Regions from separate parts of the Alishewanella sp. HL-SH06 genome, predicted to be linked through region 1. Evidence: predicted binding sites of a transcription regulator. Region 1 holds the regulator's gene; the other holds the start of a gene.
What was found. Region 1 encodes MetJ, which represses methionine synthesis genes. Its sites were predicted from a motif close to TAGACGTCTAGACGTCTA; they were not measured.
Positions count from the first base shown of each region.

Region 1 (15,760 bases):
ACCCACTGCTTGGATCTGCTTGATGGCAACGTCACGTTTATGGCTGACCAACTTAGGTTGGCCATGACCACGCACCTCAGCAGAGGGGGAGTGCACGCGTAAAAACTCGGCACTCAAACTGCTGAGGCTGCCGTCGCTAAACTGTAAGTCGAGCAAACGGCGACGTTGATGGTAATGAAGTCCAACCAACTTTTTGGTCATTACAAAATAAACCGACTGAGATCTTCGTTTTGTACTAAGTTGCCCAGATGTTTTTCAACATACTCAGCATCGATACTGATTTGTTGCCCCGCATGATCGGCGGCATCATAAGAGATTTCCTCTAATAAACGCTCCATCACCGTGTACAAACGACGAGCACCGATGTTTTCTGTGGTTTCATTGACTTGAAAGGCCGCGGCCGCGATATGCTTAATGCCGTCAGCGGTAAAGCTGATGTTCACCCCTTCAGTGGCGAGCATCGCTTGCGCTTGTTCGGTCAGTGACGCTTTAGGTTCGGTTAAGATGCGTTCAAAATCAGCGGCGGTTAACGCTTCCAGTTCAACCCGGATCGGCAAGCGACCTTGTAATTCAGGCACAAGATCGGAGGGTTTACTCATTTGAAAGGCGCCAGACGCAATAAACAGAATATGGTCGGTTTTTACCATACCGTGCTTGGTGTTCACGGTGCAGCCTTCAATCAGCGGCAGTAAGTCACGTTGCACGCCTTCGCGTGAAACATCGGGGCCGCTGGTTTCGCCGCGTTTACAAATTTTATCGATTTCATCTAAAAATACGATACCATTTTGTTCAACCGCTTCTAAGGCTTCTAGCTTAAGCTCTTCAGGATTAACCAAACGTGCCGCTTCTTCTTCAATTAGTTGCTTAAAAGCGTCTTTGATTTTCAGCTTACGTTTTTTCTTTTTGTCATTGCCTAAGCTTTGAAACATGCTTTGCAATTGCGACGTCATTTCTTCCATGCCCGGTGGCGCCATGATTTCGACGCCAATGGGGCCTTGTGACAATTCCAATTCGATTTCTTTATCGTCTAATTGGCCTTCACGCAGCTTTTTACGGAAAATTTGCCGCGTATTCGATTCGCTACTTTTTTCTGTTTCACCCCAGGCGTCTTTGGCGGGTGGCAGTAAAGCATCGAGGATCCGCTCTTCTGCGGCTTCTTCTGCTCTAAAACGATTTTTGGCAATCGCTTGTTCACGTAACATTTTAACGGCACTGTCTGCCAGATCACGGATGATGCTTTCTACTTCTTTACCGACATAACCCACTTCGGTGAATTTGGTGGCTTCAACTTTAATAAAGGGCGCGTTAGCCAATTTGGCTAAGCGACGAGCAATTTCAGTTTTACCTACACCCGTTGGGCCAATCATCAGAATATTTTTGGGGGTGACTTCTTGGCGCAAGCTTTCATCAAGCTGCATACGGCGCCAACGGTTACGTAAGGCAATAGCAACGGCACGTTTGGCTTTATTTTGACCGATAATGTGTCGATCCAACTCGTGGACGATTTCTCTAGGCGTCATGTCAGACATAATTGTTCCGCTTATAATTCTTCAATGGTGTGATGGTGATTGGTATAGACACAAATATCACCGGCAATTTTTAGGCTTTTTTCAACGATGTCACGCGCGCCTAGATCAGAATTTTGTAGCAGGGCTGTCGCCGCCGCTTGCGCAAAAGGGCCGCCACTGCCAATGGCGATGAGATCGTGTTCTGGCTGGATCACGTCGCCGTTACCCGTAATGATCAAAGAGGTGTTGGCATCGGCTACGGCTAGTAACGCTTCGAGTTTGCGCAGCATGCGATCGGTACGCCAATCTTTTGCTAACTCAACGGCCGCGCGCATTAAATGGCCTTGGTGCATGTCAAGTTTGGCTTCAAAGCGTTCAAATAAGGTGAAGGCGTCAGCGGTACCGCCGGCAAAACCTGCCAAGACTTTATTATGGTAAAGACGGCGAACTTTACGGGCGTTACCTTTCATTACGGTGTTGCCCAGTGACACCTGGCCATCACCGCCGATGGCGACGTGACCATTGCGTCGAACAGATACGATAGTTGTCATGAATATGCCCTATGGCGAATTAACTTAGGGCATAGATAGGGTTTATGCGTTAGCTTTTCAAGCCCAGTTACGCACCTGACAGGTATTAATACCCATTTGCCGTAACCGATTCATATCAACGGTGGCAGCACGACGAGACTCATAAGGGCCCAGCACTACCCGAAACCACACGCCATTAGTACCTTCGGTGCGGCGCACATCGGCGGTAATGCCCGCAAAGGCGATTTGCGCTTTCATGGCTTCGGCTTGGGTTTGCTGTCTAAATGAGCCGCATTGCAGTTGCGCCGGACCACTACGACGCTGCTCTGTCACTTCGACGGTCACTTCTTTATTTTTAAGCTCTTCAATATATTGATAAGGCTCAGCTACGGGCTTGGGAGGCAATTCATCTTTTTTCACGGTAACAGCCGGAGCGGGTGCTTCAGGCGGCGTTACCACCGGAGCTTGTTGGCGTAAAAACCACAAACCGTAAACAAAAGCCAATAAGACACAGAGCACCAAGCCGATTAATATCCAAGGTTTTTGTGAGGCAGCTTGCGCTTTGGCACCGCGTGCTGGGCGGGCTTTGCCTTTGGTCTTGCTGGCCGGTTTCGGGCGACTGGCGCGCACATAATCTTTTTGTGGCATAGTGACTGTTTGATTACCTACTCATTACAACAGCGGCTATTCTACCTTGAATAGTAAAAAATGAAATAGAGCTATCACTCTGGCTTTACGTTTAGCTCAGATCCAGAGCATCCACATCGAGCTGCCATTTTACTTTACGGCTCAGCGGCCAACGTGTGATTTCTGGCAAGATGTGCCCTAAGGCATGATGCAATAGCGGTCTATTTTGGCTGTACAAATGCAACTGCCAGCGATACTTACCCGCTTTGCGCTCTAAAGGCGATAATAACGGCCCTAGCCGCTGTAAACCGTGATAGGCTTGGCAAAGCTCTGCGACCTGTTGTAACCATTGCTGGCATAAGTCACTTTGCAGGGCTTCGGCACGAAATAATGCCAAGTGCTGATAGGGCGGTAAGGTGGTTTGTTGGCGTTCGAGCAGGGCACTGCGTGCAAAAGCCGCATAACCGTTTTGAATAATATCTTGCAGCAGGGCATGTTCAGGATGCTGTGTTTGCAGTAATACCTTACCTTTGTCATTGCCTCGACCTGCGCGGCCAGCGACCTGTGTCAGCAGTTGAGCTAATTGTTCTGGCGCACGAAAGTCTGCGCTGTATAAGGCGCCATCTACATCAACAATTACCACCAAAGTCACAAAAGGAAAGTGGTGGCCTTTCGCCAGCATTTGCGTACCTAAAATTAGGCGTGGCCCAGCTTGATTAATATCCTTGAGCAACTCCCCTAAAGCACCTTTTCGCCTTGTACTATCGCGGTCTAAGCGGGTTACGGGTGTATCTGCAAACAACTGCTGCAAATGTTCTTCTAACTGTTCAGTGCCTTGGCCAACTGGCGCTAATCGAGCACTGCCACAAGAGCCGCATTGTCTAGGAATAGGGCGGCTGGCGCCGCAATGGTGACATAATAATTGGCGACTATGTTTATGATAAGTGGTAAAGGTGCTGCAACGTTTACATTCGGTCAGCCAGCCGCAATCTTGACAGCTAAGCGCGGGGGCAAAACCGCGGCGATTCAAAAATAACATCACTTGCTTACCACGGGCTAACTGGCCGCGGATTTGTTTAATACTGCTATCGGCTAAGCCGAACTGCAATTGTTGCTGTTTTAAATCAATTAACTCAAATGGCGGTAAGCTTTGCCCTGTAGCGCGATGTTGCAGTTCTAAATGCACATAGCGTTTTTGTTGGCAATTATATAAAGATTCTAAACTGGGGGTGGCAGAGCCAAGCAACACAGGGCAGCCTTCTAATGAGCCGCGTTTAATCGCCAGATCACGCGCATGATAGCGAAAGCCATCTTGCTGCTTTAAAGATAAATCATGCTCTTCATCAATAATAATTAAACTGAGTTGTCGAAACGGTAAAAACAGCGCCGAGCGCGTGCCAATGACAATCGCAGCACTGCCACTTGCCGCTTGTAGCCAGCATGACAAACGTTCGCCATCGCTGAGGTTAGAGTGCCAAGCTAAAACGGGCACATTAAAACGCTGTACAAAACGTTGAAGTGTTTGCGGCGTTAAACCAATTTCAGGTAGCAACAATAAGACTTGTTCGCCACGGGCTAATAGAGGCGCAATGCATTGCAAATACACTTCGGTTTTACCCGAGCCGGTGACACCTTCTAACAAGAACGGCTGAAACTTTCCGTAAGCTTGCTGCACCGCACTCACAGCAATAGCCTGGTCAACTGTCAGTTGTAAGGGTGTTTGTGCTAAACCTTGATAGGCGTAAGGTTGACGCTCTAGTGTTTCAGCAACAACCATGCCTTTATCTATCAGTTGTTTCAGTGTGCTGCGATGATGCTGTTGCAGTAGTGTATCTTCAGCTAAAGGGCTGGTTTGCAGCGTGTGCCACAAGGCAAGTTGCTTCGCCGAACGCTTAAAATCACTACTTTGTGCTGCTTCGCCTGCCGCCGTTAATCGATAGCCGGTTAGGGCATAATCGCGCAGTTGTCGGCCTTCACGCAATAACGCAGGAAGGGCTGCGGTCAGCACTTCACCTAACGGATGGTGATAGTATTCCGCTGCAAAGCTTAATAAAAGGCGTAGGGTGCCGGAGATCACCGGAGCGTCTTCTAAAATGTGACTTACTGCTTTGAGTTGGCTGTGTTCAAAAGGACTATCCGGATCAATTTGCCAAACAATCCCAATTAACTGACGTTGACCAAATGGCACTTGTACCCGACACCCCACTGTTACACTGCTGTTTTCAGGCAACAGATAATCAAAATGTTGGCGTAACGGGACGGGCAGAGCCACTCGAATAACGGTCACTATGGTTTCCACAACAAAGCAAAGGGATTGTTAGTTTAAGGATCGATATCCGGCTTGCCAAGTAAAACAAAAATAGTGTTTTTTTGCCGCGGGCAGGTTGCAACTTGTTTGCCTATCAATTAAGCTACGCGCCCTAAATTAACTGTAATTGCGTATGGTGTCTGGCGCCAAAAATTGTGACCAGATAGCGATACGGCCTAACGAGGTAACCCATGAAACCAGGTATCCATCCAGAATACAAAGAAATTACTGCTACTTGTACTTGCGGTAATGCATTCAAAACTCGCTCTGCACTTTGCAAAGACATCCACTTGGACGTATGTTCAGCATGTCACCCGTTTTATACTGGTAAGCAAAAAGTGTTAGACGTAGGTGGTCGTGTAGATCGCTTCAAAAAACGTTTCTCTGTTTTGGGCAATCGTTAATCGATTACCGAACGAAAAAAAACCGGAGCTTAGGCTCCGGTTTTTTTTGCTTCAAAATACCCTGCATGTGCACATTAGCATTCATCTGTTCTGCGCATAGCGGTAGGGTTTTCATGGCGATGGTTGTAGCACAATAAAACAACGCCATGCTCAGCATGCTAGCTAAGACATAGCGTTAAGTGAGTACAACCTATGGCTAAAGCGATGGTACAGCAAATTCAAACAACCGGTTATTGACCACCTGATAGCACTTGGTTGATTGAAGAGGAAGAGCTGTCTGGTTTAATACTGGCGCAATTGCTGCCGCTTTGCTCACAACTGACTCCGCGAATACGACTACCGACAGAGCGGCTATCATAAAGCCCTGAAGAATTTAACCGTTTGACTAAACCGGCAAGCATGTTGTTCATTTGAATTTGCTGCCCCGTCACGCGGATGACCTCAATGTTTTCAACTTGCTGTAAATCTTTTACTAATTCTGCATGTTCATTGCTTGCTGCTAGTTCAGCGCTGACTTCCGCTAAATAAGGTTTGGCTTGGGTTTGCCCAGTTAACACTAAGCGTTTAAACAACTCTGCTGCCGCAACAAGATCTTTTTCAGTACCAATACCGTGTTGTTTAAGTTGGCCCAGTAACAGCATTGACGTTGCTAACTTTTGTTCTGACGCTTGCTCGAGTAATACCACAGCTTGCTCGATTTGCGTTGGATCTTCAGTTTGCAACAATGTTACTGCTTTTGAATATTGGGCTGGAGCATAATTTAAAGAGATGGCTTGTTCTAATAACCGGTCTGCTTCTGCGATATCTTGCTCAATAACAAAGCCATTTCGTAACCAATCTGACATCAAGTAAACTGACATGGGGTTGCGCTGGCGTACACCTTGGCGAAGATAGCGTAATGCTTGACTGGTATTCTGTTCTAAACCATCGCCTGTCGCATAAGACATGGCAACGATCGCCGCGGCATCGCCGCTACCTGCTCGAGCCAGTCGCATCAATTTACGCAGCTCTTTTGTGCAGTCAGTTTCAGTGCATATTTGCTCATTGTTTCCGGCATTTTGTGCAGTGGCGGGCAGGCTAATACTGATGCTACTTACGAGAATAAGTGCAGAGATCGATAAAAGGCGCATGGCATAACCTCATTAACTAAATATTTACCAGATATTGTAGTGATATTTTAATGACGGTCAAGGGATGTCGCTAAAATTAATAGTGATTTGTTTTATTTATGTTAAATTTTGGTGGTAACTAGTTCAACATATAAATACTCAGCAAGAGATTGGGTTTTAAGTGTATAGGCTTCTTTATGGCTAGCGCATTTCTTGCTATAAGAAGAGAAGAAAATATCAACAAGAAGGTGGTCATACTTGCTTAGGCTGGTAGGTCCAGCAACAAATTGGTGTTTTTCTATTAAAGAGCTCATTAAAATGAGCCTTCATCTGGCTTGCTGTAAAACAATAATAAGCATAATTGCAGCCTGTCGCCGCTTACCTTACTCCAGGACAATTAGAATGACAGATTTCAGAGAACAGGCACTTCGCTACCATGCCGAACCCCGCCCAGGAAAAATTAGTATTGAAATTAGCAAACCGGCTGAAACCGTCCGCGATCTTGCGCTAGCTTACAGCCCAGGTGTGGCGGAGCCCGTTCGTGAAATTGCTGCTGATCCAGACAATGTGTATAAATATACCGCTAAAGGTAACTTAGTCGCTGTGATTTCTAACGGTACTGCGATTTTAGGTTTGGGCAATCTGGGGCATTTAGCATCAAAACCGGTGATGGAAGGTAAAGCCTTGTTGTTTAAACGCTTTGCCAACTTAGATTCGATTGACATTGAAGTGTCACATCGCACAACGGAAGAGTTTATAACGACGGTTGCCAATATTGCCGATACCTTTGGTGGTATTAATTTAGAAGATATTAAAGCGCCAGAATGTTTTGAAATAGAGAAAGAGTTAATCAAACGCTGCAACATCCCGGTGTTTCATGATGATCAGCATGGTACAGCAATAGTCACTGCTGCCGGTATGCTTAATGCGTTAGAAATCCAAGGTAAGGATATTAAACACGCCATTATCGTTTGTATGGGTGCGGGTGCTGCGGCTATTGCTTGCATGGAGTTATTAATTAAATGCGGTGCCATGCGTGAGCATATCTATATGTTGGATACCAAAGGGGTGATCCATGCTCGGCGCGAAGATTTAAACCAATATAAATCGTTATTTGCCAATAATACCGATAAACGGACTTTAGAAGATGCTTTACAAGGGGCGGATGTTTTTGTTGGTGTATCGGGCCCCGATGTGTTGCCAGCAGAAGCTTTAATGTTAATGGCAGATAAGCCTGTTATTTTTGCTTGTTCAAACCCTGATCCGGAAATTAAGCCTGAGCTCGCGCACGCGGCTCGACAAGATCTGATCATGGCAACAGGTCGCTCTGATTACCCTAATCAAGTGAATAATGTTTTGTGCTTCCCGTTTATTTTCCGTGGTGCTTTAGATGTACGTGCCAGTGAAATCAATGATGCAATGAAACTTGCAGCAGTAGAAGCGATCCGCTCAATTGCTAAAGAGCCGGTGCCAGCCGAAGTTTTGGCGGCGGCTGATGTATCAGCTTTAGAGTTTGGTAAATCTTACATTATTCCAAAACCGATGGATCCGAGATTGTTACCTCGAGTGGCACGTGCTGTGGCGGAAGCCGCGGTAAACTCTGGCGTTGCTCGTTTACCATTGCCTGATAATTACTATAAGTAAGCTGAGCCGCTTATAAAAAAAACCGCCTATTGGCGGTTTTTTTTATTCTTCGTCGTTTTCTGCTTCAATGATGACTGGGATGGGTTTACCCATGCTGGTCAAAATCTGCCGAACTTCAGCAGGAATTTGATGCGGATTATCTTTACGTAGATCGTCATCAGCCGGTAATGGCTGGCCAGTAAAGGCGTGCAAAAAGGCTTCGCACAATAACTCACTATTTGTCGCATGCCGTAAGTTGTTCACTTGGCGGCGAGTGCGTTCGTCAGTTAGCACTTTTAAAACATTCAGCGGGATCGATACGGTAATCTTTTTAACTTGTTCTGATTTTTTACCGTGTTCCGCGTAAGGGTGAGCATACTCACCATTCCACTTAGCCATAAGGGTCCCTTGTTATTGGTCGAGAGAAATTGCTCGCGCAAGTGCGAAATTCTACTGTTTTCTCTGTTACAGTCAAACACTGTGCAACAAATAAACATTATAGACGGCTAAATGGTTTGACTTCCAGTGTTAACGCATTATACTTTTTGGACATCTAAACATCCAAAAGGGCGTATTATGACCAAGCGTCATCCAGCGACTATCGTTGCTCGTGCGGGTATTGCGGAAGATACCGCCTTTGGTGCAGTGACACCACCAATTTACCTCACTTCAACTTATCAACTTCCGGCATTAGGGCAGCCAGGTCCTTATGATTATTCACGTTCAAATAACCCTACCCGCGATGTATTAGGGGAGGCGTTAGCCGAACTCGAAGGCGGTGCTAAAGCGATTATCACCAATACTGGTATGTCAGCTTGTTTGTTAGCACTGCAATTACTAACACCCTCTGACACCTTAGTGATCCCGCATGATTGTTATGGTGGTAGTTATCGATTATTTACCAATTTGGCGCAAAAGAAGCAGGCTTTTAAATTACACATTATCAATTTTCAAGATGCCGATTGGGCCGAGCAATTACGGTTAAGCCAAGCCAGCATGATTTGGTTAGAAACACCGAGTAACCCATTACTGCAAATTACTGATGTGCGAGCGGTTTGTCAGTTAGCGGCCAGCCTCAAAGCCAAAGTGGTGGTGGATAACACCTTTTTATCGCCAGTATTACAGCAGCCCCTCTCCTTAGGTGCAGATTTAGTCATACACTCGACGACGAAATTTATTAATGGCCACTCTGACATTATCGGCGGTGCCGTGATTGCTAAGGATCTGGCGGTTGGTGAAGAATTAAAATGGTGGGGAAACTGTTTAGGCTTAACCGGTGGAGCATTTGATGCCTATCTTACCTTGCGAGGCTTAAGAACGTTAAACTTGCGCTTAAAGCTGCAACAAGAAAATACGGCTGCAGTGGTCGATTTTTTAGCGGCGCATCCTTTAGTTGCTAAAGTGTATTATCCCGGGCTGACAAGTCATCCTGGGCATCAGATTGCTAAAGAACAGCAATTGGGTTTTGGGGCGATGTGTAGTTTTGAGTTGAACGCTCCTGCTGCATTGTTAAAAGATTTTTTCAATGCTCTAGAGTATTTTACTTTGGCACAGTCACTGGGAGGCACTGAAAGTTTAATCTGTCATCCTGCTTCAATGACGCATGCTTCGATGGATGCGGCGGCGCAGCAGCGAGCGGGTATTGCTGCCACCTTAGTGCGTTTATCAATAGGCATTGAAGATGTGGCAGATTTACGTGCTGATTTGCAACAAGCGCTAAACGTGGTAGCTCAGCGTTTAGCTGACTAAAACAACTCCTCTAGCTTAGACAACAGATGATTTAATGCCTGTTGCCTATTTTTTTTAATATTATGTGAGCTCTCACTAATATCTGAAATTCATTAACTTAATGATTTCTTTATTTTAGTTCGTGTTTGATGGTTTCTTTATACCGTAAAATCAAGTTCCGTAAGCAGGTAACACGCTTGGCATTGTTAATTAAATTCGGGTAATCTAAAGTATATTAGTAGCTAGGCGCTAACGTTACAGCCAAGGAATTGGATTTCTGCATGCTTTTATCGGGCCTGTGTCGGCATCGGCGACATGTTTATCATTTTTTCTGCTTTTTGTTGTGTACTGTATTTTTTAATACGGCAGCGGCTTCTGCTGCAAAGCATATTCCTAGCTTAGATAATTATTTTAAAGAAACGCTCAACACTCGAGCCGGCTTACCGCACAACACTATTAATGCTATTACTCAAACGCCGGATGGCTATATGTGGTTTGGCACTTGGGAAGGCGTTGCTCGATATAACGGTCGCGAATTTCGCATTTTTGATCGTAACCCCCAAACCGGTTTGCCAGATGTCGGCGTGCGTACTTTTCATTTAGATAAACATAATGTTTTGTGGATAGGTGGTGCACGGGGCGGGTTGGTTAAAGTACAAGATGGGCAATGGCAAGCTTTTCCCCCTTTTGGTGAATTGATTAATCGTTTGTTTATGGATAATCAAGATCGATTATGGGTTGCTACCGAGGGGCAGGGGCTTTACATGCAAGATGCCACCGGTAAACGCACACATTTTACGCTTGACGATGGATTACCCTCTCTCCAAATTCACAGTTTGCAACAAGATGCCAACGGCTTACTGTGGGTTGGCACCGCGAATGGATTGGTTTACTTAGATGCACAATTGCAAATTCAACCGGTTGCTGCAGACGAATTTAATGGCGTACCGATATTTGCATTGGAATTAAATCATCAAGCAGCGTTACTAGTGGGCACAGAACGTGGCCTTTACCTGGCACAGCCAAGTCAATCTAAGCCATTAACTTTATTAGATAATGTTCCGGTGTCGGCCATATTGCAGGAGAACTCAGACATTCTATGGATTGGCACTATAGATAGAGGCTTATTACGCTTACATAACGGTATTACTGAATCTTTAGATATGCGGCAGGGCTTACCCAATAATCGTATTTTAGCTTTGTTAAAAGACAAAGAAGGTAATTTGTGGGTTGGAACAAATGGCGGCATTTTTCGTTTAAGAGATGCACCTTTTAATACCATGACTACAGAAGTCGGATTAGCCGGAAATTATACCCGTGCTCTGTTATCGCATTCTAATGGCTGTATGTATGTTGGTAGCAGCCGCGGTTTAACTCGTATTTGTAATGGTGCGTTCAGTATTATTGATTTAACGGCAGTCAGTGTCGGGCAGTCGGTGTTAAGTCTAGCGGAAGGACCCGATCAAACGGTGTTAGTGGGCACCTATGCCGATGGTTTAATTGAACTGCAACATGATCAGATCCGACGCCATTATGATACCGGGAACGGTTTACCAGCCAATGAAGTTCGCGCCATCCTACCTCTGGGCAACGGTCAAATGTGGGTAGGCACGTCTAATGGTGTTAGTCTTATAAAGGATGATGGTATTTTAAGTTTAGGCGTTGCGGATGGTTTACCCAGTTCTTTTGTTGTCTCGCTGTTTCAAACACCCGATCAGCGAATTTTTATTGGCACTGGCAATGGTGTGGCCGTTTATGAAAACGAGCAACTGAGAACACTAAATATAGCGGCATACGATGATGCACACTATGCCTTTGGAATGACCTATGATGCCCCGGTAAACATTTTATGGATCACCACGGATCGAGGCCTGATGGCCTATCATCTAGCCAGCAATGACATACAGATTATTGGCCGAGCGCAAGGCATGCCGTTTGATAAAATATTTGAGTTAGTTCAAGACCAGCAAGGTTCTTTTTGGATCAGCAGTAATAGGGGCATTTTAAGGTTAAATCGCAGCCATGCCCTGGCGCTTTTAGCCGGTAAGCGTAGTTCATTAAGTGTCGAACTTTATGGCGAAAGCGATGGCATGATCAGCTCGCAAGCCAATGGCGGCTCGGCTAAAGCGGGTGCACTTCACCATGATGGCTCGGTGTGGTTTGCCACATCGATGGGAGTCACCCGGGTTCAGCCTGAGCGTTTACAGCAATTTGCTGAAATTGCTCCGCCAGTAGTTATTGAAAAAGTACATGTTGATGGCCAAGCTTTACCCTTAGGTTCTCCAGTTAATCTTGTAGCAGGCAGCAATCGATTGGAAATTAGTTACGCAGGCTTGGGTTTTGTGATGTCAGGGCGAATTCAGTATCGTACTAAATTAGAAGGTTTTGATCGTGATTGGGTGACGCGTGGCACTGCCAATACTGCCGAGTACACTAACTTACCACCAGGCGAATATCGCTTTTTAGTGAGTGCTAGTTATCCCGACGGTGAGTGGAGCAAGCAAGAAGCTGTCTATACCTTTACGCTACTACCTCATCTCTGGCAGCGTTGGTGGTTTAAATTCGCCATTATCTTGTTACTCACCACACTCAGTATTATTGCGGTGCGTTGGCGTATGTCGAGTTTAAGACACACTGAGCAACGTTTGCGTAAATTAGTCGCAGAGCAAACAACCGAATTGCAATTGCTCGCAAGACAAGATGCCTTAACCGGTTTGGCTAATCGCCGAGCCTTTGATGAAGAATTGCAGCATGAGTATCAACGCGCGCAGCGGAATAACACCACTTTATGTCTGGCATTAATAGATGTTGATCATTTTAAGCGGGTTAATGATCAACTGTCGCATGCGGTAGGTGATGAAGTACTGAAACGTTTGGCTGAAGTGTTAAAACAGCAATGCCGGACGGTTGATATGCTTGCACGTTGGGGCGGCGAGGAGTTTGTGGTGTTGTTACCTGATACCTCATTACAGGATGCTTCAGAGGTGTGTGAACGCCTTCGTCATAAAGTAGAAAAACTTAACTTCACTGATCTAGCTGCTGATTTGCATATCACAATAAGTATTGGTTTAACCACGAATAATAAGTTGGAATTACCCCAGCTATTAGTGAGTGCCGATAAAGCCTTGTATAACGCGAAAAAATTAGGGCGTAATCGCTTAGCCTTAGCTGACAATACGCGTTAAATATTGGGTATTAATTCAAAAAAACAGCATAATAATTCTTGATTGTGCATATCCTTCGTTCTACACTAGGCGCCATATTGTGCTATAACTTGTAGCCTAGTTTTTCTTTTTAAGAGTTTTCCATGTCCGTTGAACAACAAAACATTAAAATTCGCAGTGCCGTACTCGGTGCGGCGGGATACAGTGGTGCTGAGCTATGTGCTTTGCTATGCGCTAACCCCTATTTTGAACTGAGCTATGCTTTTGCATCGGCCGGTCGCAGTAGTGAACCTTTCGCCCAGTTATATCCTCGTTTTCAGCAACAAGTCGATATTTTGGTTGAGCCTTGGACCGATGAGCGCGTAGAGGCGTTAGATGTGCAGGTAGCGTTTTTGGCGTTGCCACATGAAGCCAGTGAAGCTATTGCCCCGCTGTTGTTAGCAAAAGGCATTGCGGTAGTCGATTTATCGGGTGCCTTTCGTTTAAAGCAAGCTGACTTATACCCGAAATACTATGGTTACGCTCATCAACATCCTGAGTTATTGGCCCAAGCGGTGTATTCATTAATGGAATGGCAAACGACTCCATTGGGTGATCTAGTCTCTGTTCCTGGCTGTTATCCTACCGCTTGTACGTTGGCGTTATTACCGCTGCTAAAAGCGGATTTAGTAACTAAAGACTGCATTCCGGTGATCAGTGCCACAAGTGGTGTCTCGGGTGCTGGCCGCAAAGCCAGCTTAAGTACTTCATTTTGTGAAGTCGGTTTAAATGCTTATGGTTTCTTTAAACACCGGCATCGCCCAGAGATTGAACAAAATCTGGGACGCAAAGTGGTGTTTACCCCTCATCTGGGTAATTTTAAGCGCGGCATTTTAGCAACCTGCGTTGTCACGTTAAAAGCCGGCGTGAGCGCTGAGCAAGTTGCGGCAGCTTTTCAGCATGCTTATGCCAGTAAGCCGTTAATCCGTTTTACTAAGAACTCTCCTAATGTTGCCGATGTGGCGGGTACACCGTTTTGTGATTTGTATTGGCAGCAAGATGGCGAGCAATTAGTCATTATGTCAGCCATTGATAACTTATTAAAAGGCGCTGCCGCGCAAGCGATGCAGGCGGCGAATGTTCGTTTTGGTAAACCTGAGACAGCGGGTTTATTAGCAGGAGCCAGCCTATGAAACCGCTAGTATTAAAAATGGGTGGCCGCTTACTGCAAGACAGGCAAGCGTTAGATGCCTTATTAGCGGTATGTGCCAACATTAAGCAGCAACGGCCGGTCATTTTAGTACACGGTGGTGGCGATCAGGTTGATCAATGGCTGAGCAAGTTTGGTTTTGTCACAGAAAAAATTGATGGGCAACGGGTATCACCAGCAGAACAAATGCCTGTGATAACTGGTGCTTTAGATGGCGCGGTAAATGCTGAAATGGTCAGCCGTGCCATGTTGCAAGGTTTGTTGCCTGTTGGCTTAAATTTATCCGCGGGTAATGCCTGTCAATTCACTGTGAATACGCGCCTTGGTGCGGTAGGTATTGTTAAACCCGCTGATGCGACTTTAATTGAGTTGTTATTAACCCAAGGCTATACCCCCGTATTTAGCTCGATTGGCATTGCCGCCGATGGTCAGTTGTTAAATGTGAATGCCGATTTAGCCGCAGCGGCGATTTGTCAGCTAGTGAAAGGCCAATTGGTGTTATTGACTGACGTTCCGGGAATTCTCGATGCCAATATGCAGTTAATTAACGAACTTTCTGCCGAACAAGCCAGTAACTTAGTGCTTGAGGGTGTGATTAAAGGCGGCATGAAAGTGAAGCTAGATGCTGCTTTAGAAACAGCGGCTGCGTTGCAAAGCAATATTGTGGTCGCGGGCTGGCAAAATCCAGCCGATTTGATGAATTTGATGCAGGATAAGCCTGTCGGCACCTGTATTTTGTATTAATTAGCGGCGCCATTGCTTGGCGCCATTGAGTAAGGATACCGCTTAGCGGATAACGCGTGTGCTATGAGTAAATTAACCCAGCTGCTATGTTTAGCTGAACTGGATCAACAACAATTGTCTGCTCTGCTTGATCTCGCTTTAGATATCAAACAATCACCTAACAATTACCGACATGCTTTGCAGGGGCGCAGTATTGCTTTGCTGTTTGAAAAGCCCTCGTTACGCACCCGCGTAAGCTTTGATGTGGGTATTCACAAATTAGGTGGCCATAGTGTCTATCTTGATTTGCAAAATGGCGCTATGGGTGAGCGTGAATCGGTTGAAGACTTCGGCAGTAACTTAGCATGCTGGACCGATGCTATTGTGGCGCGTGTTTACTCACAAAAAACCTTAGTGCGTTTAGCCTTAAGCAGTAAAAAACCGGTTATCAATGCTCTAAGTGATATTTATCACCCATGTCAAGCCTTAGCCGATTTATTGACATTAAAAGAGCAATACGGCGATTTATCTCAAGTACACTTAGCCTATGTGGGCGATGGTAATAATGTTTGCCAATCTTTAATGTTAGGTGCTGCGATCATGGGGATGGACTTAACGGTGGTCACACCACAAGGTTTTGGCCCTGATGCGCATGTATTATTAAAAGCGCAAGAAATCGCGCAGCGCAGTGGCGCCAAGTTAACATTGAGCCAGCATGTTTCTTCTGCGGCCGGTGCTGATGCGATCTATACCGATACTTGGTTATCAATGGGTACCCGTTCTGATCCTGCGTTAATTACTGAAATTTTTTCACCCTATCAGATCAATACTGCAGTGATGCAGCGTT
Region 1 is NZ_CP199752.1:3,416,140-3,431,899, reverse strand. Features, by position in the region: gene ACUJFK_RS15910 (gamma-butyrobetaine hydroxylase-like domain-containing protein) at 1-201, opposite strand, end outside; gene hslU (HslU--HslV peptidase ATPase subunit) at 201-1,529, opposite strand; gene hslV (ATP-dependent protease subunit HslV) at 1,541-2,059, opposite strand; gene ACUJFK_RS15895 (SPOR domain-containing protein) at 2,117-2,686, opposite strand; gene priA (primosomal protein N') at 2,778-4,952, opposite strand; gene rpmE (50S ribosomal protein L31) at 5,165-5,377, shown strand; gene ACUJFK_RS15880 (tetratricopeptide repeat protein) at 5,608-6,507, opposite strand; gene ACUJFK_RS15875 (hypothetical protein) at 6,609-6,800, opposite strand; gene ACUJFK_RS15870 (malic enzyme-like NAD(P)-binding protein) at 6,889-8,130, shown strand; gene metJ (met regulon transcriptional regulator MetJ) at 8,173-8,508, opposite strand; gene metB (cystathionine gamma-synthase) at 8,686-9,858, shown strand; gene ACUJFK_RS15855 (ligand-binding sensor domain-containing protein) at 10,119-13,022, shown strand; gene argC (N-acetyl-gamma-glutamyl-phosphate reductase) at 13,145-14,173, shown strand; gene argB (acetylglutamate kinase) at 14,170-14,934, shown strand; gene ACUJFK_RS15840 (ornithine carbamoyltransferase) at 14,998-15,760, shown strand, end outside.

Region 2 (15,760 bases), 670 kb from region 1:
GAGTTATTACAAGCTTTAAGTTTGTAGTGCGCTTAGCTATTCAAACCGCGCTAATTGAGAAATAGTGAAAACTAAGGAAGATAGAATGCGTTTTATAACACTCGTATTGCTGATGCTGACAACCTTCGCCGTGCAAGCGGATTTGCTGGTGTCTTTACAAGCCTACGAAAATAAAAAATATAGCGAAGCAAAAGCGGGCTTTATTACGCTATTACCACTAGGTAATCCCGATGCAGCCTTTAATCTAGGCGTGATGGCTTATTATGGTGAAGGACAAGAGATTAATCGGGTAGAAGCATTAAGCTATTTTTTACTTGCAGAAAAATTACAGCATCCAGATGCCAGCACTATCGTGCAACGCGTGTATGCCGAAGCAAGCAGCGATGAGCGTTTGCAAGCCGACGCTGCGGCAGCTAAAGCTTTTGCTGCGGTCATTATTAAACAGGATGCGCAACCTTACCAGCTTAGTAAAGAGCAGCCTCCGGCCGCCATTAATACACCGATGCCGATAATCCCGGAAGAAGTCACCAGAAAGAATCCGTTTGGTTTTATCGTATTACAGTATTTAGTAGATGGTACGGGAAGGGTGCAGGTTGTTGATGTATTGGATAGTTTTCCGGTTGGTGCTTATGATTTTCACGCTATGCGCGAGCTGCGCCGCTGGGAATATGCAGCGACCGGTCGTCCGCATTTAATGTCGGTGCAGTTAAATTTTTGGATAGCCGGCGTGATGGATGCTGGCAGCGCGAATAGGATTGTTAATCAAAATAACCTCTGGACTTATGCACAAGCGGGCTCTGCTCGGCATCAAGAAACGTTGGGTAGCGCGCTAAATGTGATTTCTATGGTATCCGGTGCTTTAGTTTATGTAGATAAAGATTTGTCGGAGCCTGGTGATAAGCTGGATTTAACAACTTGGTTTGACAGTAGAAAACTGAAAATTAATATTGAGGCATTTGATGGCGAAGTAACAGTGCAAACCAATGCAAAAGGCGAAATCGAGCGTGTGTTGCAAAGCGATGAACTTATTGCACCCGAGGCAGAGACGTTGCTGGGCATGCGCATTCGTGGCGGCAAAGAAGGCATTTTTCGACTCAGTAACAGCACTAAACAAGAACGCACTTTTAGTCGCTTGGTGAATCGCCCGACTATTTTGATACAGCAATATGTGCCAGTGCATGAGCAGTTAACGGCAGAGTATTGGTGGCGTACAGCCGCGACAAATGGCGATCGTCGCGCACAGCGTATATTAGGCGCGAAGCGCGAAGATTGGCAGTTCTATCTGATCCAACAGCAAGACCCGTTGGCGGCGGCCTGGCATGGTGCACGTTTATGGTTAGATGGAGAGAAGACCGAAGCTAAAGCCCTGCTAGAGCAAGCGCAAGCCGCAGGTTACAAGCCTGCGACTGAACTATTACAAATATTAAGTTTATAGTTAGATATAAGCAAACGCATCAGCAAACATGTGCTCGCGATGGCCGCCTTGCGCGATAAAAGCCTCGCGAGCCACCCCTGCCATTGCAAAGGGGCCAGCCATATAAATGTCGTAGGCTTCAAGAGACACAATATCTTGCAACACGGCTTCATGCACTAAGCCGCGGCGACCTTGCCAATGTGCGCTAGGCTCTTGCACCACCGGGATCACTTGATATTTACGATTGCTGGCTGCCCAACTCGCCAATTCGGTCTGGTAATACAAGGCGTCTTCGCTTTTCACACCCCAGTACAATAATACCGGGATGTCTTTTTTCGCAGCCGCGATTGCCAAGGCAATACTGTGTACATAAGAGAACCCGGTGCCACCGGCTAATAACACGATGGGGCGATCACTGTTCGCTTGCCAAGCGGCATGACCCAGACCGACTTCAACTTGAACCGGCTCACCGGCAGCAAATTGTTGCTGTAGATGAGTTAACGCTGCGCCAGACCAGTTATCTCCCGCTGCCGCGCCAATGTGCAATTCCAACAACGGCTGTTCTGGGGTGCTGGCGATAGAGAAAGGTCTTTTATCTGTTGCGGTCAGACACAGTTGTAAGTATTGACCGGCAATAAAGTTAACGGGCGCAGCTGGCGCGAGTACAACTTTACTGACAACGTGAGTAAGAGCTTCAATGGCAACAACCTGACAAGCAATAGCGTTCATAAACATCTCATGTTAAGCGGGGTTAACCGCGTATAAAAGGGTGGTGTAGTTGCAGATCGGACTGGGCATAAGCCACGCAACAGTAAACAAATCGCTGCTGACGGTCAACGTCCGTTAATGGGCTTGGCTCGATATAGCTCACGTTACCGTCACGTAGTTTACACACGCAACTGGTGCATACGCCCTGCTGGCATCGATAAGGAAAATCAATACCCTGGCGCAGCGCGGCCTGCAGAATAGTTTCTTCAGGCAGCACTTCGAAACTTAACTGCGCTGGCAGTACCGTGACCTTATGGCTCATGGTTTGGCCGCGGGTAAAGTGATGCCCAGGCTTGGCCATAAACTATCAACCCGCTGCTTAATTTCGTCAGACATCACAATTGGCTCGCCCCATTCACGAGTGGTTTCACCTGGCCATTTATTGGTGGCGTCCATACCCATTTTTGACCCTAATCCCGATACAGGTGAAGCAAAATCAAGATAGTCGATCGGCGTGTTTTCAATCAGCGTGGTATCGCGCGCGGGGTCCATACGGGTGGTAATGGCCCAAATCACATCTTGCCAATCGCGGGCATTGATATCGTCATCGCAGACAATCACAAATTTAGTATACATAAACTGGCGTAAGAACGACCACACACCCATCATTACGCGTTTGGCATGGCCAGGATACTGTTTTTTCATCGTGACAACGGCTAAACGGTACGAACACCCTTCAGGGGGTAAGTAAAAGTCGGTAATTTCCGGAAATTGTTTTTGCAAAATGGGCACGAACACTTCGTTCAGTGCGACGCCCAAGATAGCCGGTTCATCTGGTGGACGGCCGGTGTAAGTACTGTGATAAATCGGATCTTTACGGTGTGTAATATGCGTTACAGTAAATACTGGGAAGTTATCGACTTCATTGTAATAACCCGTGTGATCCCCGTAAGGCCCTTCGGGCGCCATTTCACCCGCTTCAATGTAGCCTTCAAGCACAAATTCAGCGCTGGCCGGCACCTGCAAGTCGTTACTAACGCATTTAACCACTTCGGTGTTATCACCACGTAATAATCCGGCAAAACCATATTCAGACAGCGTATCAGGTACAGGCGTAACGGCACCTAAAATGGTGGCCGGATCGGCGCCCAGTGCTACCGACACCGGGAAGGGTTTACCCGGGTGAGCTTTTTGCCATTCAAAGAAATCTAAAGCGCCGCCACGATGCGATAACCAGCGCATAATCAGCTTGTTTTTGCCCAGCACTTGTTGACGATAAATACCCAAGTTTTGGCGGTCTTTATGCGGTCCTTTGGTTACGGTAAGACCCCAGGTAATCAGGGGGGCGGCATCGCCCGGCCAGCAAGTCATAACGGGCAACTGGGTCAAATCGACCTCATCACCACTAAGTACGACTTGTTGGCAAACGGCTTTTTTCACCTGTTTGACCGACATATTTAGAACTTGTTTGAAAATAGGCAATTTACTAAAGGCATCTTTCAGCCCTTTTGGTGGCTCGGGTTCTTTTAAAAAAGCCAACAATTTACCGACTTCACGTAAGGCCGCCACATCTTCTTGGCCCATACCCAAAGCCACTCGCTGAGGTGTACCAAATAGGTTGGCTAATACTGGGATCGAATACCCTTTTGGGTTTTCAAACAATAACGCTGGGCCACCGCCACGCAGAGTACGGTCGGCAATTTCAGTCATTTCCAATACCGGATCGACAGGCTGTTTGATGCGAATTAATTCACCACGTTGTTCTAACTGCGCGATAAAATCACGTAAATCTTTATATTTCATTGGTTGCCTTCATCAGTGACAGCGTAAGACGGTGCCTCATCTTGCGACTATTATACATTTCTACTGGACGACTGCCAGTTTTAGCCTGCTATGCGGCTGGCATCGCTGCTGACGCGACTTATACTGTTGTTAACACATTTCGACGGGTTATACGATGCAAGAGCAAGAAGGGGTTATAAAATTTCAATTGTTTTATCAAGCTGCGCCATTACCTGCCAACATAGATATTACCGAGTTAAATGCGTGGCGTACGCTTTGTGTACAAACGGGCATGTTAGGGCAGCATCCTGAGCGCTATGATAATTATGGTTTTGGGAATATTAGTCAGCGGGTCGCAGGTGGTGTACACTTTATCATCAGTGGCACGCAAACGGGTGGTAAACTGCAGTTAAGCGCAGCAGATTACGCGCTGGTCACCGCTTGTCAACCGGAATTAAACCGAATTAGCGCACAGGGCGTAACTAAACCCTCTTCTGAAGCGATGACACATGGCCAGCTTTATCAGTTACTGCCACAGGTTAATTTTATTATTCATGCGCATTGCCCGGCGATTTGGCAGCATGCAGATGCACTAGCGTTAGCGCAAACGGCTGCGCAAGTGCCTTACGGTACGGTGGCGATGGCGGAGGAAGTATCCCGCTTGTTTCAACAAAGTGAGGCCGCGGCACAAGGTATCTTCACTATGGCAGGGCATGAAGATGGTGTGGTGACCTTTGGCAAGAATGCTGAAACCAGCTTTCAAATTCTAATGCGTTATTATGCGGCTGCGCTGGCGCTTGGTGCGACACCAAATCGGTGATTGTCTTTGATAAATTATCAAAAAGCAGTCACAATCCAATAATGTTATTTTGTCTCATTTTTACTCCCAATAGAGAGCGCATTTTATGCAGTTTCCCGATTCAGTTAAACAACAGAGCTGCCAAGATTGTTTAAGTGGTCAAGATTTGGGTTTTGAGATCCGTATGGCATTTCAACCGATTATCGATTGGCACACGCAGCAGATTGTTGCTTACGAAGCGCTGGTACGCGGGCCAAACGGTGAAGGTGCAGGTTGGGTTTTCTCTCGGATAAACGATAGCAATAAATATTACTTTGATCAGGCTTGTCGGGTAAAAGCCATTGAAACCGCTGCGCGTCTAAAATGCAGTACCTATTTGAATATTAACTTTTTGCCGAACGCGGTGTATAACCCAGAAACCTGTATTAAAGCCACCATTGAAGCAGCCGATCTCTATGGCTTTGATTTAACCAAGCTAATTTTTGAAGTGACTGAAGGTGAGCAGATCCCAGATAAAGCGCATTTGAATCGCATTTTTCGCAGTTATGCTAAACGTGGCTTTCAAACTGCGATTGATGATTACGGCTCGGGTTTTGCAACATTAGATTGGCTAATTGAGTTAAGACCTCACTTATTAAAGCTAGATATGGAACTGATCCGGAATATTCACCTTAACTGCGCAAAACAATTTATTGTGGCCAAAACAATCGAGCAATGCGAGTTGCAAGGTACCAAGGTGTTAGCTGAAGGCATTGAAACAAAAGAAGAATTAGATTACTTAGTGGGTATTGGTGTGCGCTTGTTTCAAGGATATTATTTTGCCAAGCCGGCTTTAGAAGCGTTGACACCGCTAGAAGGCTTAACAGGGATGAAAGCGTTAAATTAAACGTATAACCCAAAACAAAATAAACAAGGCGCCTTAAGGCGCCTTGTTTATTTTGGTGGTAACTTAGAAGTTATAAGATACCCGGCCATACACTAAGCGGCCTGAACGTCCGAACGGTGAATAGTTCGAGAACGAGGTAGCACCTGTGGTATTTAAGTTAATGGGGTTAGCATCTGGATATTCATCAAAGATGTTATCAGCACCCACTGCCACGGTCCAACTATCGTTAAAGTCATAGCGGCCTTCCAAATCCATCAAGACTTTCGGACTTAATGTCAGATCAGTGGCTGCAGTAGTGCCCGGTGATAATACCTCACCGTAACGAGTTGCTTTAAAGGTCGCGCTGAAGTTGTCATAACTCCAGTTTACCGTGGCACCAAATTTATCTTTGGGTGCGCCTTTTTCAAACGTCAGTACATTAACACGACCAAATAATGTTGGCGCTGGATCAAGTGCTGACAACTCTGCGGTTGCTGGTACTGCGGTGACTTTCGTTTCGTTAATATTACCGACCACCGTAAAGCTGAACAAACCAAAATCTTCAGTTGGTGTTGACCAGTTAATAACAACATCCACACCTTGTGTTTCGGTATCTACACCATTGATAAAGAAACGACCACCACCGATACCGATAAAGCCTTGCGAGCTTAAATAATCGCGCACGTTTGTTTGAGTTAAGTTTTCTGATAACACGATACGATCATCGATATCAATGCGATAACCATCTACCGTGATAGAAACACCGCCCACGTTAAATACGGCACCTAATGAGTAGTTTACTGACTCTTCAGCATCTAACGGTTTGGCACCTAACGCTTGCGCAACCGGGTTGCTTACCGGGAAAGTCGTGATATCAAAGGGTACACCGTTGATAAAGTTAGTTGAGGTAGCAGTAAAGTTTTGTTGCTGTAGCGATGGGGCACGGAAACCGTTTTGTAATGAACCACGAATACCAAAGTCATCGGTAAAATCGTAGCGTAACGCAGCTTTACCGGTAACATTACTGCCAAAATCAGAATAATCTTCAGCGCGCAGCGCCACTGAGCCCAGCATGTTATCCGTGATATTTGCTTCTAAATCGACATAAGCACCAACAGCACGACGTGTTTCACGCACTTCGTTAGACGGGCGGAAGCCGGGGAACACCTGCGCGCCAGAAGCCGTTGGGTTACCATTGGATAATAGTTCGCCGCCATTGCGCCATGAATCAGGTTCACCGGCGAAAATACCGTAACGTTCACGGCGTAATTCAATCCCGGTAGCAATGTTTAACGGCGAGGCTAGCGAGTCAACATTAATCGATCGTACACCGGATAAGTTAAACACGGTTTGGCCATAACGGAAGCCACCAGCATCAAACTCGGTTTTGCTGGTTGGGCCGATTGAGCGGTTTAAGGTGTTTTCAATAGTGAAGGCCATACGGTTCTGACCCCAAACTAAAGACGTATCAACGGTCCACTCGCCGACATCAAATTCATAACCTACCGCAGCACTGGCATCCGTTACATCGGGTGCAATAATTGGTAAGAAACCGTCTGGGTAGATCGCCAGAATATTGCGGGAATCGTTGGCTGGGCGATAGAAACCGCCTGAACGCGCTTCACGATCTTGGTAGCTTAACCAAGCATAAATTTTACCGTTATCTAAGGTTTTACCGGCATTTGCAAACAAGGTAAATTGCGATAATTCAGGCTCACCATACCAAGCACTGAAGCGGTTGAAGTAGGTTTCACGCGTATCATATTGGCCATTGACCAAAGGATACTGTTGACGATAATCCCAGCCGCCACGCTCTGTGCGCTCGGCGTCTTTGTATTCTGCAGATACGGTGAGGAAAGCATCTTTGCCAAGTTCAAAACCACGCCAGCCGCTCAAGGTTAGCGTTTCACCGTCAGTACGACTTCGCTCAAGATTAGCTGGTGCACTCCAAGTGGCGCCTGTTGGGGTCGGTGTTGTTGGCGTGGTATAGCTGGTTTCACGCCAGCCATAAGACGAGGTAAAGTTACCGCCTTCACTCGCTTCGCGTAAACGAATGTTTAATACCCCGGCAATGGCATCTGAGCCATATTGGGCTGAAGCACCATCACGTAATACTTCAACTGCGTTAATCGCTGCGGTAGGAATGGTATTTAAATCAACAGCAGAAGAGCCACGGCCCACAGTACCGTTTACGTTAACCAAAGCAGCGGAATGGCGGCGCTTTGAGTTAACTAGCACCAGAGACTGATCTGGCCCTAAACCACGTAAAGTAGCTGGGCGCACGGTATCAGTACCATCGCTTAAGCCTGGACGCGGAAAGTTAAAAGACGGTAGCGCGGTTGATAGTACTTGATTCAGTTCGGTTGAACCTGCTCGAGTTAAATTTTCTGCGCTGATAATATCGATTGGCACGGCAGTATCAGACACCGAACGACCGGCAACCCGAGTACCCGTAACAATAATCTGCTCAATTTTTTCTGCTTTTTCATCGTTTTCGCTGGTATTGCTTTGTTGCGCTATTGTTAGCGGTGTAAACAACGCTAAGGTAATAGCTAACGCAATAGGATGCGGTTTTATTTGATGCATGAGAGTTATCCCTTTGTTATTTGTATTGAATCTAGTTGCTGAACTTGCTGGTGTCAAACGTGTAACAGAATTAAACATTGCTTGCAGCGGCAAAATAATGACATAGTATAAAGCAGACTTCTAGAAGTCTTTTCGCCTTTGGACAACGTTGGAGCAACATATGAAAAAGAATACCCAGTTAATTCATGCAGGTCGTGGCAAAAAGTGGACTGGCAGTGCGGTTAATCCGCCTATCGTACGTGCTTCAACGATTGTGTTTGAGACCATGGAAGAGCTTAAAAACGCCAGTAAAAATAAAGGTAACGCTGTGCCGTATTATGGTCGGCGTGGCACGGCTACACATTTTGCATTTCAAGAAGCCATGTGTGAGTTAGAAGGTGGGGCCGGTTGTGCTTTATATCCTTGCGGTGCCGCAGCAATCAGTGGCGCTTTATTGGCGTTTTTAAAAGCAGGCGATCACTTGTTGATGGTTGATACCGCGTATGAGCCAACACGAGGGTTATGTGAAAAAGTGCTCGCCGGTTTAGGAATTGAAACCAGCTATTACGATCCCTTGTTGGGTGCCGAGATTAAGACCTTAATTCGTCCGAACACGAAGGTAATCTTTTTAGAATCACCAGGTTCGTTGACCATGGAAGTGCAAGACATACCGGCAATTTGTCAGGTTGCAAAGGCGCATAATATTATCACTATGCTAGATAACACTTGGGCTTCGCCGATCTTATGTCGACCGTTTGAGCTTGGTGTGGATATTTCTATTCAAGCTGCCACCAAATATATCATTGGTCATTCAGATGTGATGTTAGGCACAGCGAGCGCGAATGAACAGCATTGGCCGCAACTACGTGAGCAGAGTTATTTGTTAGGTTATTGCGCTTCGCCAGATGATGTATATCAAGCTAGCCGTGGTTTGCGTACGTTGGGCGTGCGTTTAAAGCAACACGAAAAAAATGCTTTAGAAGTGGCAGAGTGGTTAGCACAGCGTCCAGAAGTTGAAACAGTGCGGCATCCTGCTTTTCCTGAGCATCCAGGGCATCCGTTTTTTCAGCGCGACTTTAACGGTAGCAATGGTTTGTTTTCTTTTGTATTGAAACAGGGCAGTGCTGCGCAGGTGCAAGCCTTTATTGAAGGTATGCAGCATTTTAAAATGGGTTTCTCATGGGGTGGCTATGAGAGCTTGATTACTGCGGTGCCTAATGTACAAGCGCTTCGTTCGGTGACTCATTGGCCCTATGCTGGGCCTTTATTGCGCTTACATATTGGTTTGGAAGATCCAGAAGATTTATTGGCTGATCTGGAACAGGCATTTGCGCGCATGGCGTTGGCTTAAACTTACCCCGCAAAACCCTACGTTGGTGCGCTTGGTGTTTAAGGAGCATGGCAAACGTTTAAAGGCAGCGTTAGTTTAACGGCAACGCAAGTCGCACGTTATATTATTGCTGCCTGATATCAATGCCCCAATCACGATCAGCCACACCTGACCATTACAACCAGTATTGGGGGAAAGTAGCAATGACGGTAAGCAGCGTGTTTTGTTTTAGCTGATAAAAACGGCCGACCAAGCGCTGTATGAAGCCAAAAGCCATGGTCGCAATCGCACCGAACTGTTTTGCACAAAAGCAGAATAAGCTGTTTGATTATGCCGTGCTGCCCGCAAGGAGTTATCTTAGCTATTGCAACGCTATAACGTTCGCAATGCATTGACCTGTTCTATGGTTCTTCTACAATAGCGCCTTGATCTTTATGGAGGCTGTTATGACAGAAGTTACCCGCTCAGCAGGCATCAGCATGCAGCAACAGGTTGCGACCTGGTTAAATAAAAATCTGGTGCAACGCACCTTATTGGCATTGATCTTAATTAATGCGGCAATTTTAGGTTTAGAAACATCCAGTGCAGTGATGGCCGCATTTGGCCCACCATTAATGCTGCTCGACAAGTGTATTCTTGCCGTCTTTGTCATCGAAATTGCGCTGCGCATTTACGCTCATCGTTTGGCGTTTTTTAAAGATGCCTGGAGTTTATTTGATTTTTCCGTAGTGGCCATTGCCTTAGTGCCAGCCAGCGGGCCTTTTGCGGTATTACGCGCCCTTCGCGTATTACGGGTACTGCGTGTACTAACCTTTGTACCGTCGATGAAGAAAATTGTTGGCGCTTTAGTGCAATCGTTAAACGGTATGCTGTCGATTGCGATGGTGCTGGGCTTGGTGTACTACGTGTCTGCTGTCATGGCAACGAAGCTTTTTGGTGAAGCTTTCCCAGAGTGGTTCGGCAGCCTTGGTGCCACCTTATATACGTTATTTCAGGTGATGACGCTAGAAAGCTGGTCGATGGGGATCTCGCGGCCGGTGATGGAGCAGTTCCCCTATGCTTGGGCGTTCTTTGTGCCTTTTATTCTGATCGCCACTTTTACTATGTTGAACTTGTTTATTGCCGTGATCGTCAATGCCGTACAAAGCATGCATGATGAAGAGCACAAAGACGAAATCGATGCCAAACAGCAATTACAACAGGATCTCGTGGCGCAAATGCAGCAGTTGCAGGCAGAGTTAGCGGCGTTACGCGCGCAACTGCCGCCTGCAGCTAAATCGGATCAAGGTTGATGCATAAAGGTTTCGAGTTCTTGGCCAGTCAGCTTGCTAATACTGCTAAACATAAACCACATTGCAAAAAATAATACCAACATACTGGGCAAAACGATAACGGGGTAACTCAGCCACGTCATCGTGCCCAGCTCTTCATTAAAGGCGGTGCTGCCAGGAGGGCTAACCAAGATCACCTTGGCCAAAATATAATTAAGTACCGACGATAAAAAGAACGAGCTCGCCACCAAATAACCGGCTATTGCCATTTTCTTTTCAAATTGTGCGCGTTGTTGTTGTGCATCCAAGGCTGCATAAAGCTTATCGTTATCCAACAACTCGCCATTCAATAAAAACTTTTTCACCAACGGATAGGGTGTGTATTGGCTAATCAAAACCGCTAAGCCTAAAGCGCCGGGGATCGCGGCTTCTTTAATGGCGATATAAGCGGCATCAAGTTGCAGAAGAGCAATGCCGCCCGTTAATAACACACTGATAACACCGAGCACCGAAAAGAAATTAACCTTACCGGCTTGGCGTAAATCCCAAATACCAAAACCAATAGGAAAAGCCAGTGCAACCACAATACCCCAGACGGGGCCAAGGTATTCTTCACCGCTGAATTTACTCAGGATAATCGCAGGGATCACCACGTTTAGCAGTAGGTTACTGATGAGACCTGTCGATTTTTTTGCTGGGGTAGGACGTGTTTCCGAAGTCATAAGATACCGTATTAAAAGTCGTAAAATACCGTTAAGCGCAGTATAGCAAGAACCCAAGTTATCGCCTATGCACAGTTGTTGCCCAGTTGGTAATCAATCATAGTTGAGTACCAACGCAGAACAGGCTAGGGTGTATTAATTCTAAACGCAGTGGAGCACTGAAATGGATCAATACGCCGCCCTTAGGGCGAATGTCGGGTTATTAGGTACGGAGTTGGGTGAGACCTTACGCCAGCATCTTGGTGATGCGGTATTGGCACGAGTGGAAGAGATCCGCCAGCTGTCGAAAGAAGCGCGCCAAGGCAATAGCCAGCAAGCCGAGCAGCTACGCCAAGTACTCACGGCACTCAGTGATGATGAATTACTGCCAGTCGCTCGGGCTTTCGCGCAGTTTTTAAATTTAGCTAACCTCGCCGAGCAACATTTTAGTATTAGCGCTGCAGGGCGCAGCAGCATTGAAAAGCCGGAACCGTTAACGGAGTTGTTTCAGCGCTTAAAAGACACGGCCATCGCCAAGGGCGACATTCAACAAGCGGTACGTGAGTTATCCATTGAACTGGTATTAACGGCGCATCCTACCGAAGTGGCGCGGCGTACTCTGATTCATAAATTGACCGAAATTGCCGCCTGCCTAGCGCAATTAGAGCATCCGCAAACCGACTGGCAACAACAGCAGTTACAACTGCGTTTAACCGAGTTAATTAGCCAAGCTTGGCATACTAATGAAATTCGTGAGCAGCGGCCAACCCCAGTTGATGAAGCGAAATCGGGCTTTGCAATCATTGAAAGTTCGTTGTGGCAAGCCATTCCTGACTTTTTACGTGAACTCGATGCCGATTTACGTCGTGATCTTGGCACCGGCTTACCGCTTGATGCCGCACCCGTGCGTTTTTCTTCTTGGATGGGCGGCGATCGCGATGGTAATCCTTTTGTTACCTCCAAAGTAACCCGTCAGGTGTTGTTACTCAGTCGCTGGAAAGCGGCAGATTTGTTTATTCGAGACTTAGATTTACTGTCTACCGAGTTATCGATGAATACGGGCTCTGCGGCGCTACTCGACGCCAGTGAGCAGGCTTCTGAACCCTATCGTGCGGTACTTAACAAGTTACGCCAACAACTAATCACTACCCGAGATTGGCTAACCGAAGCGTTAAAGCATGATCGCTTACAGCGCCCGGCAGATTTAATTTGGCATAATCAGCAGTTGCTTGAACCCTTATTACTGTGCTTTGAATCATTACAGCAAAGTGGCATGCAATTAATTGCCCAAGGCCGCTTAACCGATACGCTGCGCCGCGCCTATGCTTTTGGCTTAACGTTACTGAAATTAGATATTCGCCAAGATGCCGCGCGTCATGCTGATGTTTTTGCTGAACTCACCCGTTACTTAGGCTTAGGTGATTATAGCGCTTGGACTGAAAAGGATCGGCAAGCATTTTTATTGCGAGAACTGGCAAATAAACGACCGTTATTTCCGAAAAACTGGCAACCCTCCGCCGACGTTCAAGAAGTGCTGGATACCTGCGATATCGTGGCGCGCCATGGTAACGAAGCACTGAGTACTTATGTCATTTCGATGGCGGGCAAGCCTTCTGATGTGCTAGCAGTACAATTACTGCTGCAAGAAGCGGGTAGTAGCTTTGCTATGCCAGTCGCACCGCTGTTTGAAACCTTAAGTGATTTACAAAACGCGCCCGATTGTATGCGGCAATTGCTCATTATTGATTGGTATCGCGGCTATATTAATGGTCGTCAAGAGGTAATGATCGGTTACTCCGACTCGGCTAAAGATGCCGGTGTGTTCGCGGCCGCTTGGGCACAATACAGTGCGCAAGAAGCACTCGTGAAGCTGAGTAAAGATTATGGCGTGAAGCTGACGCTGTTTCACGGTCGTGGCGGTACTATCGGCCGTGGCGGCGGCCCAGCTCATGCGGCGATTTTATCGCAGCCGCCGGGTTCGTTAGCTGGGGGATTGCGTGTAACCGAGCAAGGCGAGATGATCCGCTTTAAGTTTGGTTTGCCTGAGCTAGCCATCCGTAGTTTGGCCCTGTATGCCAGCGCGGTATTAGAAGGCATGTTGTTACCACCGCCGGTACCAAAAGAAAGCTGGCGCAGCCTGATGAGTAAGCTAGCCGATGATTCTTGCAACGCCTATCGGGCCGTCGTGCGACATAATAAAGATTTTGTGCCGTATTTCCGTGCCGCTACGCCAGAGCAAGAGCTAGGTAAGTTGCCATTAGGTAGCCGACCCGCTAAACGTAACCCGACCGGTGGCGTTGAAAGCTTACGAGCGATCCCGTGGATTTTTGCGTGGTCACAAAATCGTTTAATGCTGCCAGCATGGCTCGGAGCCGGCAATGCCTTAGCCTTGGCAGTTGAGACCGGACAAACCGATTTACTGGATGAAATGCAACAAGAATGGCCATTTTTTGCAACGCGGTTGTCGATGCTGGAAATGGTGTTTTTAAAAGCCGATCCAGAAATTTCGGCCTATTACGATCAGGTGCTAGTGCCCAAAGCGCTGCAACACCTTGGTGTTGAGTTGCGGCAGCAATTGGCGGCGGATCGCGAGTTACTGTTAAAGTTGATCCACAGTGATACGTTGATGGCCAAAGAAGGTTGGATCCGTGAGTCGATAATGCTGCGTAATACCTATGTCGATCCGCTGCATATTTTACAAGTGGAGCTGCTAAAACGCTCTCGGCACGATCCGGAGAAAATCAGTGCGCAAAGTAATCGGGCGCTGATGGTCACTATCGCCGGTATCGCGGCAGGGATGCGTAACTCGGGTTAAGCAAAATAGGCGGATAAAGACCGGCCAATTTGTGTGATACCACTGCGTTTAGGGTTTCGCACAACGCGGTTTGCTCATATCAATAGGCCATGAATTATCCATGTGGCTTGATGATGAACTTCAGCAATGAGGTTCATCTTTTCAAGCCAGCAAAGTGGTTCACATGCTTTCTCTATGGATGAGTTCTGCTATCTATGGCCTTCAACGGTTTATTGAGAGCAAATCGGCTATTTTTTCGGGCAAGTGTTCGTTTTTGTGCCGGTTTTTCATCAGCGTTATGCCAGCCTTTCTGTAACCTGTGTTGGCTGAACCTTTTAGCTGGCTTGCCAAGAGCAAGCCTGATCGGTCAAAAGCTGCGCTTTTGCCAGCAAAGCTTTGTCATGATCTGATACCCGAGTATAAAACTTCAACATTTTATGAATATTCCAATAGTGCTCAATGCCACAACTAATCTCTTGCTGCAAAGCCTGTTGTATTTCTGCGCTTGGGTTGAGCTCTTTTATTTTTGCATGAAGAATTAAAGCATTAGCGAGTTTTTCAACGCTCATCGATTTGGCACCCTGTTCCCAAGAAATAATCATGGTTGCCAAAGATGAACAAACACATAAAAACAGAATGACGACGAATGTTTTTAGATTCAGCATTTAATTTCCCTCTTAATGTTTATCCGTGAAGTTTTAACTGAGGTATCAGTTGAATATTGACTATGCTTTAACTGGGTGTCGCAATATCACTAGACTCACTGTCCAGCATGTTTTTAACATACTCCATGTTCGCTTATTTCAAAATAAGCTGGCAAGATGTTAGCATGATGTGTTTTTTTTAAAAGTAAATTGTTTCTTGTAATGCTTTTAGCTTAGATTGTTGATTTTAAAACATTGCAGATTGTTGCCAGCGCGTTTTGCCGAACACTAATGTTCATACAACTCTAAAGGTAAGCCATCGGGATCTGGAAAAAAGGTAAAGCGTTTGCCGGTAAACTCATCGACACGAATGGCTTCGACTTCAACAGCGTTGCTTTGTAAATAACTGACCCAATGGTCGAGGTCGGTGACGGCAAACGCCAGATGGCGTAAGCCTTGTGCTTCCGGTTGGCTGGGTCTGGCGGGGGCCGCTGGAAAGCTAAATAACTCTAATTGGCTGCCATCTGGCAGCTGTAAATCCAGTTTCCAAGAGCTGCGCGCAGCCCGATAATTTTCGGCCAATATTGTTAAACCCAATATTTCCGTATAAAAGGCTTTGCTGCGCGGATAATCACTGACAATCAGCGCCACATGGTGGATCGCATTTAATTTGGGTGGCTGCACTAGAGGATCTTCTTAATTTCGGTTACTAGGGTGCTATCTTTGCTGCTGTTTTGCAATGGCTTCAGTATGGCTTCGGCAGCGCTGCGTTGTTCTGTCGCCAGGTACAGTTGGCCTAAGCGAAACTGTGCCCATTCTCGAAATTCGGGCAAGCCTTCTGCTTCAAGAAAGCGTTCTAACGCGCGAATGCCTTGTTGCTCTGCGGT
Region 2 is NZ_CP199752.1:154,985-170,744, reverse strand. Features, by position in the region: gene ACUJFK_RS00815 (SEL1-like repeat protein) at 1-27, shown strand, start outside; gene ACUJFK_RS00810 (hypothetical protein) at 86-1,435, shown strand; gene fre (NAD(P)H-flavin reductase) at 1,436-2,143, opposite strand; gene ACUJFK_RS00800 (2Fe-2S iron-sulfur cluster-binding protein) at 2,166-2,444, opposite strand; gene ubiD (4-hydroxy-3-polyprenylbenzoate decarboxylase) at 2,441-3,925, opposite strand; gene ACUJFK_RS00790 (class II aldolase/adducin family protein) at 4,080-4,724, shown strand; gene ACUJFK_RS00785 (EAL domain-containing protein) at 4,810-5,589, shown strand; gene ACUJFK_RS00780 (TonB-dependent receptor plug domain-containing protein) at 5,653-8,154, opposite strand; gene ACUJFK_RS00775 (cystathionine beta-lyase) at 8,315-9,484, shown strand; gene ACUJFK_RS00770 (ion transporter) at 9,910-10,755, shown strand; gene ACUJFK_RS00765 (VC0807 family protein) at 10,746-11,456, opposite strand; gene ppc (phosphoenolpyruvate carboxylase) at 11,620-14,250, shown strand; gene ACUJFK_RS00755 (hypothetical protein) at 14,565-14,894, opposite strand; gene gloA2 (SMU1112c/YaeR family gloxylase I-like metalloprotein) at 15,162-15,557, opposite strand; gene ACUJFK_RS00745 (tetratricopeptide repeat protein) at 15,557-15,760, opposite strand, start outside.
Region 2: a site for MetJ is predicted at 8,268-8,285, ahead of ACUJFK_RS00775 (cystathionine beta-lyase). Genes of this name have one in related genera too.